Gloeocapsopsis sp. IPPAS B-1203: one gene and its partner. Each later gene encodes a partner of the first gene's protein in a complex. Links are inferred from orthologs where the notes say so. Each region holds a gene or a part of one and is shown on either strand. Other genes may lie near its edges. The genes, in order: prfA and prmC.

The links.
Region 2: the proteins of prfA (region 1) and prmC are in contact, whole or in part, in a crystal structure (PDB 2B3T), measured with the Escherichia coli proteins. The link is inferred for Gloeocapsopsis sp. IPPAS B-1203 from one-to-one orthologs.

Annotation. Positions count from the first base shown.
Region 1 is NZ_PEIG01000006.1:37,565-44,852, forward strand. What follows is about bases 83-2,965. They hold prfA (peptide chain release factor 1), read left to right. Parts: upstream 83-915; coding sequence 916-2,016; downstream 2,017-2,965. Other genes in these bases: rplM (50S ribosomal protein L13), read left to right, coding at 83-92; rpsI (30S ribosomal protein S9), read left to right, coding at 92-511; rpmE (50S ribosomal protein L31), read left to right, coding at 606-845; CSQ79_RS11990 (GrpB family protein), read right to left, coding at 2,104-2,631; CSQ79_RS11995 (DUF4198 domain-containing protein), read right to left, coding at 2,685-2,965. Outside these bases: more of rplM, read left to right, coding at 1-82; more of CSQ79_RS11995, read right to left, coding at 2,966-3,452; CSQ79_RS12000 (ABC-F family ATP-binding cassette domain-containing protein), read left to right, coding at 3,954-5,642; gpmI (2,3-bisphosphoglycerate-independent phosphoglycerate mutase), read left to right, coding at 5,860-7,288. UniProt on the Escherichia coli protein: Peptide chain release factor 1 directs the termination of translation in response to the peptide chain termination codons UAG and UAA.
Region 2 is NZ_PEIG01000002.1:83,850-91,236, forward strand. Bases 2,125-5,106 are described here. They hold prmC (peptide chain release factor N(5)-glutamine methyltransferase), read left to right. Parts: upstream 2,125-3,128; coding sequence 3,129-4,085; downstream 4,086-5,106. Other genes in these bases: CSQ79_RS03680 (Tic22 family protein), read left to right, coding at 2,229-3,125; CSQ79_RS03690 (L-threonylcarbamoyladenylate synthase), read left to right, coding at 4,210-4,794; CSQ79_RS03695 (sensor histidine kinase), read left to right, coding at 4,811-5,106. Also shown: CSQ79_RS03665 (alpha/beta fold hydrolase), read right to left, coding at 1-890; CSQ79_RS03670 (GNAT family N-acetyltransferase), read left to right, coding at 1,306-1,857; more of CSQ79_RS03695, read left to right, coding at 5,107-5,740; CSQ79_RS03700 (GNAT family N-acetyltransferase), read right to left, coding at 5,700-6,191; allantoinase PuuE, read left to right, coding at 6,440-7,354. UniProt on the Escherichia coli protein: Methylates the class 1 translation termination release factors RF1/PrfA and RF2/PrfB on the glutamine residue of the universally conserved GGQ motif, i.e. on 'Gln-235' in RF1 and on 'Gln-252' in RF2.

The DNA of each region.
Region 1 (7,288 bases):
CCAAACTGAAAGTTTACGCTGGTGCAGATCATCCTCACCAAGCACAGCAACCACAGGAAATTAAAATTCAGACAATTCCAGGAGAGCAATAATGCAAGCAATAGATACGACTACTAGCGATCGCGTAATGTATAGAGGAACTGGTCGCCGTAAATCTTCCGTAGCGAGAGTGCGCTTAGTTCCTGGCGATGGACAAATGATCGTCAATGGTAAACCAGGAGATCTGTATTTTCAATTTAATCCTAATTACCTCTCAGTCGCTAAAGCTCCACTAGAAACCTTAGGGTTAGAAAGCGAGTACAACATTTTAGTCACTGCTCATGGAGGCGGATTAACCGGACAATCTGATTCAATTCGTTTAGGAGTCGCCCGCGCACTGTGTCAGCTCGACCCAGAAAACCGCTCGCCATTGAAATCTGAAGGCTACCTAACACGCGACCCCAGAGCAAAAGAGCGGAAAAAATACGGCTTACATAAAGCACGGAAAGCGCCTCAGTTCTCCAAACGATAAAAGTTCACAGCTTTTAGATTTTAGTGTTCTGAAGGTATGTTGAGCGCTGAAGTCTAAAAGTTACAATAGAGATAAACATACAAAAACATATATCATGGCAAAATCTGATCTTCATCCTCAATGGTATCCAGAGGCAAAAGTTTACTGTGATGGGAAACTAGTTGCTACAGTAGGTTCGACTAAACCAGAACTGCACGTTGATGTGTGGTCAGGAAATCATCCATTCTATACAGGTACGCAAAAATTAATCGATACCGAAGGTCGAGTAGAACGCTTCTTACGCAAGTATGGCATGATGGACGCTGAGCAATCTACAGGCGACGACAAGAAGTAGCTGGGTTAGATAGTTGAACCGAAGACTGCTTTTGTGAACTTCTACTATCTTGCTTGAGCGATCGCACTTTATGCCTGAAACTTACCTGCTAAACAAACTCAAATCTGTCGAACAAACTTTTAACGAACTCACTCGCCGCCTGGCTGATCCCGATATTGCTAGAGATCCTAGTGAATATCAAAAGATCGCTAAGGCACGTTCTTCCTTAGAAGAAGTCGTAACTACTTATGAAACCTGGAAAACTACTCAAGATGAATTAGTGGGAGCCAGGGAAGTCATGAAAGAAGCAAATGGTGACTCAGAGCTACAAGAAATGGCAGCTTTAGAAGTCGCAGAACTAGAAGAACAACTAGAGCAGTTAGAAGTTCGCTTGAAAATCTTGCTACTACCACGCGATCCTAATGATGAAAAGAACATTATGCTCGAAATTCGGGCGGGAACTGGTGGTGATGAAGCAAGTATTTGGGCAGGTGATTTAGTACGAATGTACTCGCGCTATGCTGAAAGCCAAGGGTGGAAAGTTAAGCTCGTGAGTGAATCGCTAGCAGAAATGGGCGGCTTCAAAGAAGCCATTTTAGAAATTCAAGGCGATCAAGTTTATAGCAAGCTAAAGTTTGAAGCAGGAGTTCATCGCGTCCAACGAGTTCCTGTTACTGAAGCAGGCGGACGAGTCCATACATCAACAGCTACTGTAGCAGTGATGCCAGAAGTTGATGATGTCGAAATTGAAATCGACCCGAAAGATATTGAAATGTCAACAGCGCGTTCGGGTGGTGCGGGTGGACAAAATGTCAACAAGGTAGAAACAGCGGCTGACTTGTACCACAAACCCACCGGAATTAGAATTTTTTGTACCGAAGAACGCAGCCAGTTGCAAAATAAAGAACGCGCCATGCAAATCTTGCGGGCAAAGCTGTATGAAATGAAGTTACGCGAACAACAAGAATCTGTGACTTCGATGCGGCGATCGCAAGTTGGTACAGGATCGCGTTCGGAAAAAATTCGTACGTACAACTACAAAGATAACCGCGTTACCGATCACCGCTTAGGGCAAAATTTCTCTTTAAGTCCATTTTTAGAAGGAGATTTAGAGCCAGCCATTCAGGCTTGTATTTCTCAAGATCAGCAAGAACGTTTGGCAGAATTAGCTACTTCGGGTACAGCTTCCTAGTTAAGGTGAAGTGATTGTAAATAGTGGCTAATGCATGAATTTTGTAGAGCAAGTGTGTTTTAAGTAACAATCTAGCTAGTTCGCTTATTAGTTTTTATTATTGTGGTGGCGTGCTTTTGCCATGATAGCTTGAATATAGTCAGTCTTGGCATTAGTATAAGCTTCGCGATCGGTTTTGAAACGTTCGGCTAATTGACGTTTCAGAGCGGTGTAATATTGTACTTCTTCGGGATGCGATCGCAAATAATCGCGAAATAACACACGTTCCCATAAAGTACTATCTGCCTGAACTATATGTAGGTGGTGAGTGCGCTGCAAACCATAAGGTGGCATTCCTTTAACTAAGAACATTCGCTCGTCGCGATGGGGATCTTCTTGCCAGTAAACGTATTTCAGTGCTTCTAATAGTGAAACGTGACGTTTAGCTTCTTCTAAAGAATGCACGCCAACCAAAAGATCAAGAATTGGTTTCGCGGCTAAGCCAGGAACTGCAGTGCTGCCAAAGTGTTCAATTTGTGTAACTAATTCTCCCAGTACTTGCCAAATCGTTGTGGCTTCCTCTTCAAACTGCTGCGACCAACGGGGATCGTATTCAACAATAATTATTTCATCCATAGATCATATCTAAAGCTAGGGTTTAGCAATGCCAAACCCTACTTGTCTAACTTCTAGAATCCTCTTTTATCAATTGTTAAACTGCTAGCATGACCAATTTCATCAGCAGCGGGATCTTGCGAAGGTACACTATACTCTGACTCAATGACATGAAATGATCCTTGCCCGAGTGTTACAAACGCAAATCCATTTCCATTTGTTGTTAACATTTTGCCTCTATATTCCACAGTAGCTCCCTGCTGGGGTTTACCTCTGTACAATACAAGAACTTTTAAAGTTCCTCCTGCGCCAACTGTAAAGGGGTCTTGCTGTGGAATGATTTCTAAAGGTAAACCGAACCACAACGAAACTAATCCTGATGATTCATAAAAGGCTTTTGCATACTTGTAAGTATGAACAACATTGGTTTGTTCGTTGTTAGCCGCTAGCGCATCAGGGCGAAAAACATTGATATAGTTATTGTCTCTAACAACGAAGTAGCCATTATTATGGCGAGCAGTTAAAGCAACAATCTTACGTTGTGGAACTAAAGTCACACCATTATATCTGCGCTGCACCGAAAGCTGAACAGGATGTACTGCTTCATCGTAAGCTCTGGCACTTTGAAACTTAATTGAATCATACGGGTCTGCTTCGTTAAGTTCTGGATGACCGTATAAAATCTTTAATTCTCCTGGTTTTTCTTCTCTATCAATCCAAATACTATGAGCAAAAGCAGGTTGAATTAATAATGGGAGAAGTGTTGCACTCAGCACCAATTTTAAAAACTTGAGCGCCATTTGAGTTTCCTCGTCAGTTTTTGTTGTTCGTACTTGAACCACAAACTTATTTTTTGAGAATGATAATCAAGTACTAAAGCTATAAATAAACGGTGTTTTGATCGCACCACAATCCCTGGGCAGGGCATTTATTTGTTAGTTGTAAAATAAATAAAATAAACTTTAAAAATAACAACAAAATTAATTGATTTTTATAACTTAATTGAATACTGTTTATCTTGATTTAATTGAATTTTAATGTATTGCGTTGTACGTAATACGTAAAATGTTGAGGAATAAATGAAGATAAAGCTATATAAAGAAATGCTTATTGAGAGATTTAACTCACCATATTAAACTTATAAAATATATCAAGGTGATAATCAATTTTGAAATAGTAAATACGCAGGCGATCGCAGTCGCAGCCGAATAATGCTATGACTGAGAACAATCGGTTTTTCGAGCAAAATGTAAAGAGTCACCAACAGCCGAAATTTGGAATTAAATTTTGTTAAGATTGGAGGCGACGAATAGCGATCGCCTTTTTGCGCGTGGAGACTTTGAATGCTGCGACTAGAACATATCAGTAAAATCTACCCCACTGGCGAAGTTCTCAAGGATGTTAACTGGGAAGTCAAAAGTGGCGATCGCATTGGTTTAGTTGGAGTGAATGGTGCAGGGAAATCCACTCAACTAAAAATTATTGCTGGAGAAATTGAACCAACATCAGGAGAGGTTATCCGTCCAGCTAGTCTACACGTTGCTTATTTGACGCAAGAATTTGAGGTCGATCCTGGGCGCACAGTCCGCGAAGAATTTTGGACAGTATTCAAGCAAGCTAATGAGGTGCAACAATTGCTTGCACAGGTACAGCGCGATATGGAAACTGCGACGCCTGAAGAATTAGATCGCTTAATTCATAAACTTGATCGCCTGCAACGTACCTTTGAAGCATTAGATGGATACGGACTCGAAGCACAAATCGAGAAAATTTTACCAGAAATGGGTTTTGAGCCAACTGACGGCGATCGCTTAGTCAGTTCTTTTAGTGGCGGTTGGCAGATGCGGATGAGTTTAGGCAAGATTCTCCTGCAAAAACCAGACTTATTGCTGCTAGACGAACCAACAAACCATCTTGACTTAGAAACTATTGAGTGGCTAGAAAACTACTTAAAAAACTTGACCACTCCGATGGTGATCGTTTCCCACGACCGCGAGTTTCTCGATCGGCTGTGTACGCAAATTGTCGAAACTGAACGCGGCGTTTCCACGACTTATTTAGGTAACTATTCTGCCTACTTACAGCAAAAAGCAGAAGCACAAGTTGCACAAATGAGTGCTTACGAACGTCAGCAAAAGGATTTAGAAAAGCAACAAACGTTTGTTGATCGCTTTCGTGCCAGCGCAACACGCAGTACTCAAGCGAAAAGCCGCGAAAAACAACTTGAAAAAATTGAGCGAATTGAAGCACCAGTAGCAAGTTTAAGAAGTCTTCACTTTCGCTTTCCACCTGCACCTCGTAGTGGTAGAGAAGTTGTATTGATCAAGGACTTGGTACATATTTATGCAGAGAAGATTCTCTTTTTAGGCGCGAATCTGTTAATCGAGCGCGGCGATCGCATTGCCTTTCTTGGTCCAAATGGTGCAGGTAAATCTACTCTCCTACGCTTAATGATGGAGTTAGAGCCACCTTCTGAAGGCATCGTTAAGTTAGGAAATCATAACGTAATTCCTGGTTATTTTGAGCAAAATCAGGCGGAGGCGTTGGAACTTCATAAAACTGTGATGGAAACAATTCACGATGAAGTCCCAGATTGGAAAAACGAGGAAGTCCGGACGCTGCTAGGGCGCTTTTTATTTAGTGGTGACACAGTATTTAAGCAAGTTGCTGCCTTGAGCGGAGGAGAAAAAGCACGACTAGCTTTAGCAAAGATGCTTTTATGTCCAGCTAATTTACTGATTTTAGATGAACCGACGAATCATTTGGATATTCCTGCTAAAGAAATGCTTGAAGAAGCAATTCAACACTATGATGGAACAGTAATTATCGTTTCCCACGATCGCTATTTTATTTCTCAGGTAGCAAACAAAATAGTTGAGATTCGCGATGGAGAATTTCGGCTGTATAACGGAGATTATCACTATTATTTGGAGAAAATAGCTGCTGAAAAAGAACAAGCACGGTTAGCGGCGATCGCTGCTGAAAAAGCTGCCAAGAAAGCAGCTAAAGCAACTACCAAACGGAAATCATAAATGCTTTCTCTACGGGGATCAAAGAAAAGCACAAGGATTTTAATGTTAAATCCAAAAAAACTGAGAATCTTGACACAAACAGCGATCCCCACTTTAAAAAGTCACCAAAGTGGCAAAAATATCTGATAATTGCAAGAATAGGCAAAAATATACTTGCAGTAGCAAGTAGCAATGGTATCATTGCGGTGAGTTATTTAAAGTAAAGGGCAACAAAATTATGACCCAAGCACCTGTTGCTCCCGTGGTGCTAGTCATTTTAGACGGGTGGGGCTATCGAGAAGAAGCAGACGGTAACGCGATCGCTGCGGCTAAAGTCCCAGTAATGGATAGCCTCTGGCACACATATCCTCGAACTCTTATCAAAACTTCAGGTAAGGCAGTAGGTTTGCCAGAAGGTCAGATGGGAAACTCTGAAGTAGGGCATCTTAATATCGGTGCAGGGCGCGTTGTACCACAAGAATTAGTACGAATTTCTGATGCAGTAGAAGATGGATCAATCCATCAAAACGCAGCGCTATTACAAGTGTGTCAAGATGTTCGCGAGCGTAATGGCAAGTTGCATTTGATTGGTCTTTGCTCAGAAGGTGGTGTTCATTCTCACGTTAACCATTTGTTAGGATTGCTTGACTTTGCTAAAGCCCAAGGCATGACTCAAGTATGTATTCATGCAATTACAGATGGTCGCGATACAATGCCCACAGAGGGTGTTGGTATCATTCAGTTGATTCAAGACTATACCGCAAGGATTGGTATCGGGGAAATTGTCACAATTAGCGGACGATATTACGCAATGGATCGCGATCGCCGTTGGGATCGAGTTAAACTTGCCTACGATGTGATGGCTCAAGATGGAGAAGGAGATGGTCGCTCTGCTCTTGAAATTTTACAAGCTTCCTACGATGCCGGAGTCACCGATGAGTTTGTCGTTCCTCATCGTGTAGCATCAGGAGCGGTAGCATCAGGTGATGGAGTTATCTTCTTCAATTTTCGTCCAGATCGAGCAAGACAACTTACCCAAGCCTTTGTTGCGCCAGAATTCGATGGCTTTGAGCGCAAAGAGAAGATTAAACCTTTATCCTTTGTCACATTTACGCAGTACGATCCTGAGCTATCAGTAGCGGTTGCTTTTACACCACAAAACTTGAACAATATCTTAGGGCAAGTAATCTCTGAACATGGGCTTAAACAATTTCGCACAGCAGAAACCGAAAAGTATGCCCACGTTACCTACTTCTTCAACGGTGGTTTAGAAGAACCATTTGCAGGCGAAGAGCGAGAACTTGTCATGAGTCCGATGGTAGCAACTTACGATCGCGCTCCGAGTATGTCAGCTGAAGCTGTGACTGATGTTGCTACTAATGCAATTAAACAAGGTATTTACTCCTTGGTGGTGATCAATTACGCTAATCCTGACATGGTGGGACACACAGGACAAATAGAAGCAACCGTCCAAGCACTAGAAACAGTTGATACTTGTTTAGGACGTTTGCTAGAAAGTATCAGTCAAGCAGGTGGCACTGCTATTGTCACAGCAGATCATGGCAATGCTGAATATATGCGAGATCCACAAGGCAATCCTTGGACGGCGCATACAACTAACCCCGTACCGCTGATCTTAATTGAAGGCGAACGAGCTAAAATACCAG
Region 2 (7,387 bases), on another replicon or contig:
GATTTGTGCTGCTCTAACAACAAGCAAATCTGATGAGCAACGGTTTGCGGATGTTCTACCATTGCCAAATGTCCGCAGTGGGGAATTTCTATCACATTATTGCCACAGGCTTGAAAGAGGGGATGAAAGCTAGCTAAATGGCGGACATACTTAGGCTCCATGATTTGATCTTTGTCACCCGTAATAAAATATACGGGTTGCTGTAATTGGGATACAACTTTTGGCAACAGGTTAATTTCTGCTTCAGTTGTCGAATCTAGTAAAGATCCTAAAGCAGCTTCAGGATGAGCAATAACAAAATCGATCAATCGTTGACGTCCCCAAGCGGGTGCGATCGCTTGAACAACATTAGCACGAGTAAACAACAAATCTAGCAAAGGCAAATAGCACAACCAACGCGGACGATATTTAATGAGTCGCGAACCCCAACTCCGAAATTGGTCAAACGCTTCTTTAAGATAAATCCCACCACCAGCGTTCACACAAATGACTCCCTTAATACGGTCTGGTAACTGCTGGGCTGCCCACAGGGCGATACTACCACCCAATGAATGACCAATTAACCAAGCACTAGTAATGTTGAGTTTTTCGAGGAGAACAACTAAGTCTTGGGCATATGCAGCAGCTGTGTAGCAAGAATAGGGAACTAAATTTGAGATATTTTCTTGAGGTGGCGATTCGCGACTAACATGATTTATTTGAGACTGACCAAAACCACGCAGATCGTAAGCAAGACACTGAAAGTCTGAGGATAATTGCTCAATAATAGGCTGCCAGTATCCACGGCTTAACAGCCAACCGTGGATAAAGACCAAAGCGTGTGAAGAACCTGCGATTGGAGTCGTTAGCTCGTAAGCGTGTGGAACTCCCAGGATTTCAATGGTTGCCATGTTTATATCCTATCCTGAACGCCCCTTACTAAACTGAAGTTTTCTATAAAAGAGTTGTAATTTCTACATAGCTTCATGCATCTCTCAAAGAAGTGAAGATGAGGTTATTAACCCTGTTTTTCTGTCCTAGATGCAGTAACTCAAAGGAAAAACAGTATGATTCCTCTCAAATACGATTCAGCTTTGTAGGGAAAAATGCTACATTTGGGAATAGCTAGTTTCTCACACAGTACCTGGCTTAATTCTGTTCAAAGCTCTCAAACACATTTAACATTTATGAGCATTAGCACTAAATGAATTCGTTTGAGAGTGCCAGATGTATGGCACAGAAAGTGTTACCTAACACAAAAAGCAGAAAAGTGTCAGACTAGTTGGTGCAACTTTAATCATACTTATTTAGCCGAACCACGCTGGCATGGGTTTTTGGAAAAGCTGGTTTAGCGGTTCTGAGTTAACCGCTGGTACCAAAACGACCGCAGATGAGGAGTACGCCATTGCAACTGCAAGTGTTGCTCCAAGTAGCGATCGCCCAGAAAAATCTGGCGAAGGCGATCGCATTATTTTTAGTAGCGAACGTGAAATTGACTTGTACGAACTTGAGGAACTTTGTGATGCGGTTGGTTGGTCGCGTCGTCCGTTGCGCAAGGTAAAAAAAGCCATGCAGCACAGTTTCTTGGTTGCCTCAATGTGGGAAGTTCGCGGTACTCAACGAAGACTGATTGGTTTTGCTCGCGCAACTTCAGATCATGCCTTTAATGCAACAATTTGGGACGTTGTTGTTCACCCATCCTTTCAAGGTAAAGGCTTGGGCAAAGCCCTGATGAAATACACGATCAAAAAACTCAGAAGTGAAGACATCAGCAACATTACATTATTTGCCGATCCTCACGTTGTGGATTTTTATCGTAGCTTAGGATTTATGTCTGATCCTGAAGGTATCAAAGGCATGTTTTGGTACCCCAGCTAAGCGTATTGAAAATTAAATCGTAAAAACTAGCCCCGCTATGCTATACTAGCTAGGGCACAACTCAAATTACGGGATGTAGCGCAGCTTGGTAGCGCGCCTGCTTTGGGAGCAGGATGTCGCAGGTTCAAATCCTGTCATCCCGATACATAACAATATCAATATAATTTCATTGAGCTTTCTTGAAAAATTGCTTACATTTCTGTCAGGCGGAACGATCTGATCGTCGGCAACGTCTGGCTTGGTTATTATCAATTACTCGCTCAATAAGCAAAGCGAGTGGCAAAGCGCTAACATAACAAAAATTACTGCAGCGCGTTTACAAACCAGATACTTTGTCATAATCTATTGGGCGATTAATGCCAGGAGCAGTTATGAAATCAATTTTTCGTTGGGGCGCAGCTTTAGGAATTCTAGGAAGCGCCATCATGGGTTCTACCCTTACAGGTAATCTACGGGCACTAGCTTTGCCGCAAGAGCAAATTTTGCAAAAATTGGGTTCTGTCCCTGTCTTCACTATCACTGACAGCCAAGGTGCTCCTCTTGTCGCAACTCCTCCTCAGAACGCACAAAATCAAAATCAACAAGCTCAAAGTCCAGTCGCTGGCGTTTTTATTAGCCAAAAAGATGCCCAAGCGTTTGTGAACAATCTTAAGAAAACAAATCCACAGCTAGGGAATACAGTAAGAGTTGTCCCTGTGCCACTAGGAGAGGTATATAAACTTGAACAAGCCAACCAAAATCAACCAAATTCATTAGATATTGCTTACATACCCGCAAAACAGCAATTTGATGCGGCTTTAACTCTTTTGCGACAAGGTGGTAGTAACTCAGAGTTACGTAAAGCATGCGAACAAAACAAAAGACAGTTAGAAGATTGTGTAGGAACTCCGCTATTCGTCGCGCGAGCCGGAAAAGAAAGGGGCTACTTGACGATGAAGATTAACCGCCCCCAAGCAAATAACCAGCAAGCAGAAGTTGAAGTTATTCCTTTCTACTTCAATAAAGAAGAATTACAAGGAATGCTCGACCGTTTTAAAAAGCAGCAACCTGAGTTAGCCTCTACGGTTGATATCCAAGTCCTCAATTTAGAAGGAATGTTAGAAATTCTGAAAACTCGCAACGACGAGGGCGTACAGCAAATTGTCCTCGTTCCACCCCAAGAGTCGATTCAGTACGTGCGATCGCTCCAACAACCTGCCGCAGGTGGTCAAAATCAAGCTCAACCCCAGCGTCCAGCACCGCAACAAGCAGCGCCCCAGCGCCGTTAATCTATGAGTCAATTGTCTTGGAAACTTTGCGAGAGCGGAGGAACCCCCGCACGCAAGTTTCCGCTGCTAACATCTGGTTTAGCGCTTTGGCAATGGCGTAGTGCTGCTCAAAAAGCAGCGCTCGCTGCTAATGTGCCTGTCACAGAAGTAGATTGGTTACTGCAAGAAGTCGCCGGATTAGATCGTCTCTCCTTACGCTTAGAATCGTTCAAAAACCTGCCACAGATTCCACTTCAATTATCACTAGAAGAGTTAGAGGATTTATGGCAACGCCGCATCAATGAACACTTACCAGTGCAATACATTACAGGAGTGACACCGTGGCGACATTTTAAGCTGGCGGTTTCCCCTGCCGTATTAATTCCCCGTCCTGAAACCGAGTACATCATTGATTTAGCTGTTGCTGCAGTGCAAAATCATGATTGCCAACTCGAATCAGGACACTGGGCGGACTTGGGAACTGGTAGTGGCGCGATCGCACTCGGACTTGCTCAAGCATTACCAAAAGCAACGATTCATGCGGTTGATTGCAGCGCAGCAGCATTAGCAGTAGCACGCCAGAATGCCCAGGCAGTTGGTCTTGCCCATCAAATTCATTTCTATCAAGGTTCTTGGTGGGAGCCTTTAGATTTTAAAGGTCAGCTGAGTGGTGTGGTGTCAAATCCACCCTATATTCCTAGTCAGCTTGTACCACAACTACAACCCGAAGTCGCACTTCACGAACCCTCGTTAGCTCTAAACGGTGGTGATGACGGCTTAGACTGCATTCGCCATTTGGTAGCAACATCTGCTGACTACCTACAACCTGGTGGTATCTGGCTAATTGAGATGATGGCAGGACAAGCTGAGGTTGTTGCTGCACTCTTGCAAAGTCACGGCAGCTACTGCGATATTGAAATTTATCCCGATCTTGCAGGTATTGAACGATTTGCTTTAGCCTACCGCAGGGGTGAGGAGTGAGGGGTGAGTCATGAGTGACTTGTGCATAAGTTTTGAGTTTTGAATGTTGAGTTTTGAGTTAAAACTTCTTCAATTAACAATTGAACTCTCATAATTCAGCACTGAAGCGAAGCGGGGAAAAGTTATGACTCAAGTTTCTATTACCGAACTCGTAGCTGGGGTACGTTCTGGTTATGTAGTTAGCTTTCCTACAGATACAGTCCCTGCCCTCGCCGCATTGCCAGAAAAGGCAGATTTAATTTTTACATTCAAGCAACGCAGTCAAGATAAACCATTAATTCTCATGGGTGCCCAGGCAAGCGATCTTTGGGGTTTTGTTGCTGAAAGCGACGGAAAAACGCAATGGCAGCAAATCGCTGACTTATACTGGCCTGGAGCATTAACGCTTGTGCTGCCTGCATCAACACGCGTACCTAAACAGGTTAATCCCACTGACCCTAGTACAATTGGATTACGAGTGCCCGCCAACGCGATCGCGCGAAGTATTTTGGCACAAACAGGTCCCTTAGCGACAACAAGCGCTAATTTATCAGGTCAGCCGCCGTTGCAAACAATGGCAGAAATTGCTGCGCAGTTTCCTGATGTCATGACGCTCTCACAATTAGACATTGCAGAAAATAGTCATATCGGTGCTCCTTCTACTGTGGCAAAATGGACAGGTAAAAGTTGGGAGATTTTGCGGCAAGGAGCGGTAGAGTTAGAAGTTTAAGCTTGTATAAAAACGAATGAGCTGGATTAATTGGGTATATCTAGCAACAGGGCTAGGGTTAGGACTGGGAAGTCACAAAGCATTTGCACAACGTGACAAAAAATCGGTTAATGAAGAGAAGTTATTGCAAACGCATCAGCAACTTCCACTCGCGACACCGACTGAATCAGTATTAAAACAACTACGGCAAACTCAGTTAGCATATCAGCTTGCTCAAGAACTTAGTCAGTTCAAAGCTGGCTTTTTAGTACGTACTGCTCACGAACTGCGATCGCCATTAAATAGTCTGATTGGATTGCACCAATTGATTTTATCTGATTTATGCGATAACCCTGCTGAAGAGCGCGAGTTTGTCGCTCAAGCCCAGCAAATGGCACTCAAACTCGTCAAGTTACTTGACGAAATTCTTGATGTTGCCCGCATTGCTAATAACAGCGACACTTTAGAAATTCAGCCATTGCAGTTAACTGCTGCGCTTCAGGAAATTGAGCATCTTACACAGACTTTAGCAGCCAATCGTAATATTAAACTTCAAATATCATCCCTTGATCCTGAAACTTATATTTTGGCAGATCCACAGTGGTTGCGCTTTGTACTGTTAAACTTAGTGGAAACTTGTATCCAAACAATGGAAGCAGGCAGCATTGTCATATCATCTCAACTCATCCCAAATGCTGAATTAGCTTATATTTCCTTCGATGTGCCATTACCAATCGACACTTGGTCTGAATCATTAGATGCAATGCACTTCGAGCAACAAATAAGCTTACAACAAGAAGAAACTCTTTCCCCTGGGTTTAAGCTACTGCTGAATCAGACAGTATTGGAACTTATGCAAGCTAGTCTCAGCTTTTTACCCGTTTCCCCTGTAACAGATATTGAGCCACTAACGCGGATTCAAATTTCTATCCCCCTGGTAATTCCTGAAGCTGAATTTCCTGAGTAGGGAAACCTAACTTTGGTTGGTTGTACAGTACCATCGTGGTATTAGAATTACACTCAAAACCAATTCGTTCGTAAAAGCTCTGCTGGTGAGTTGTCATCAAGTAAACACGTTCTACTCGATTCATGTGTGGATGAGTTAAAACACTTTCCACCAACTTACGCCCTAGCCCAGCACCTCGATAGTCAGGGTGAATCACAACATCCCAAATTGTTGCACGATAAACACCATCTGAAGTTGCTCTAGCAAAACCAATCAGTTTTTCGCCATCCCAGACACTCATCACTGGTTTACTATTACTAATGGCAATACTCAAATCTTCAAGAGTACGATCTTGTGCCCAAAAAGCTGCCACCTGAAATAAATTGTGTAGTTGGTGGAGATTAAGCGGCGATTGGCAATGACCATCTATCGAAATCGAACTATCGCAAAATTGAATGTGGCTGTAGTCCATAGTGTCCTGATTTGAGCTTCGTATATCGTAACGCTTGGTTTATACTTTGCAAAACAAAGTCGTTACTGTGTATAGCCAGTAATCCACAGTAAATTTGCCATAAAGTAAATTTTAAAACTGTTACTAATTAAACGTACTGATATTAATTGGTAATTCGTCATTAAATTAAGAATACTCATTGCCCAACCAAGAACGGAACCGGCTAAGTTGAAATATCGAAAATTGCAACGACACAAAACACAACGAGAATGCCAGCAGATTATCCTCGCGACATGATTGGTTACGGGCGCAAGCCACCACACCCCCAATGGCAAAACCAAGCACGGGTTGCCGTGCAGTTTGTGATTAACTACGAAGAAGGGGGAGAGACTTGCATCTTACACGGCGATCAAGCATCAGAAACATTCCTATCAGAAATTGTTGGCGCAGTTCCTTTAATGGGGTTGCGACACATGAATATGGAGTCAGTCTATGAGTATGGCAGTCGGGCTGGCTTCTGGCGACTGCATCGAATTTTTACTGAACGCAGAATTCCGGTTACTGTCTATGGAATTGCTATGGCACTAGAGCGCAACCCAGAAGCAGTTGCAGCTATGCGCGAAGCTGATTGGGAAATTGCCAGTCATGGCTGGCGTTGGATTGATTATAAGTATTTTGGTGAAGCAGAAGAACGCGAACATCTACACAAAGCGATCGCTATTCACACACAAGTGACAGGTAGTCGTCCTCTAGGTTGGTACACTGGTCGCACGAGTGCTCATACACGCCGATTGGTGGTAGAAGAAGGTGGCTTTCTCTACGACTCAGACAGCTATGCAGATGACTTGCCTTACTGGATACAAGACTATGGCAAACCTCATCTTGTCATTCCATACACCTTGGATAATAATGATATGCGCTTCGCCACAACTCAAGGTTTTAACTCAGGCGATCAGTTTTTTGCCTATCTCCGCGATGCCTTTGATGTTTTGTATGCCGAAGGCGAAACTGCACCCAAAATGATGAATGTAGGATTACATTGCCGCTTAGCAGGACGACCTGGACGTGCAGCTGCCCTAGCTCGTTTTCTAGATTACGTGCAGCAACGCGATCGCGTCTGGCTCTGTCGCCGCATTGATATTGCTCAACATTGGCACCAATATCACAAACCCAGTGATAAATAACTCACGCACCAATTGAGAGTCAATCAGAATCGC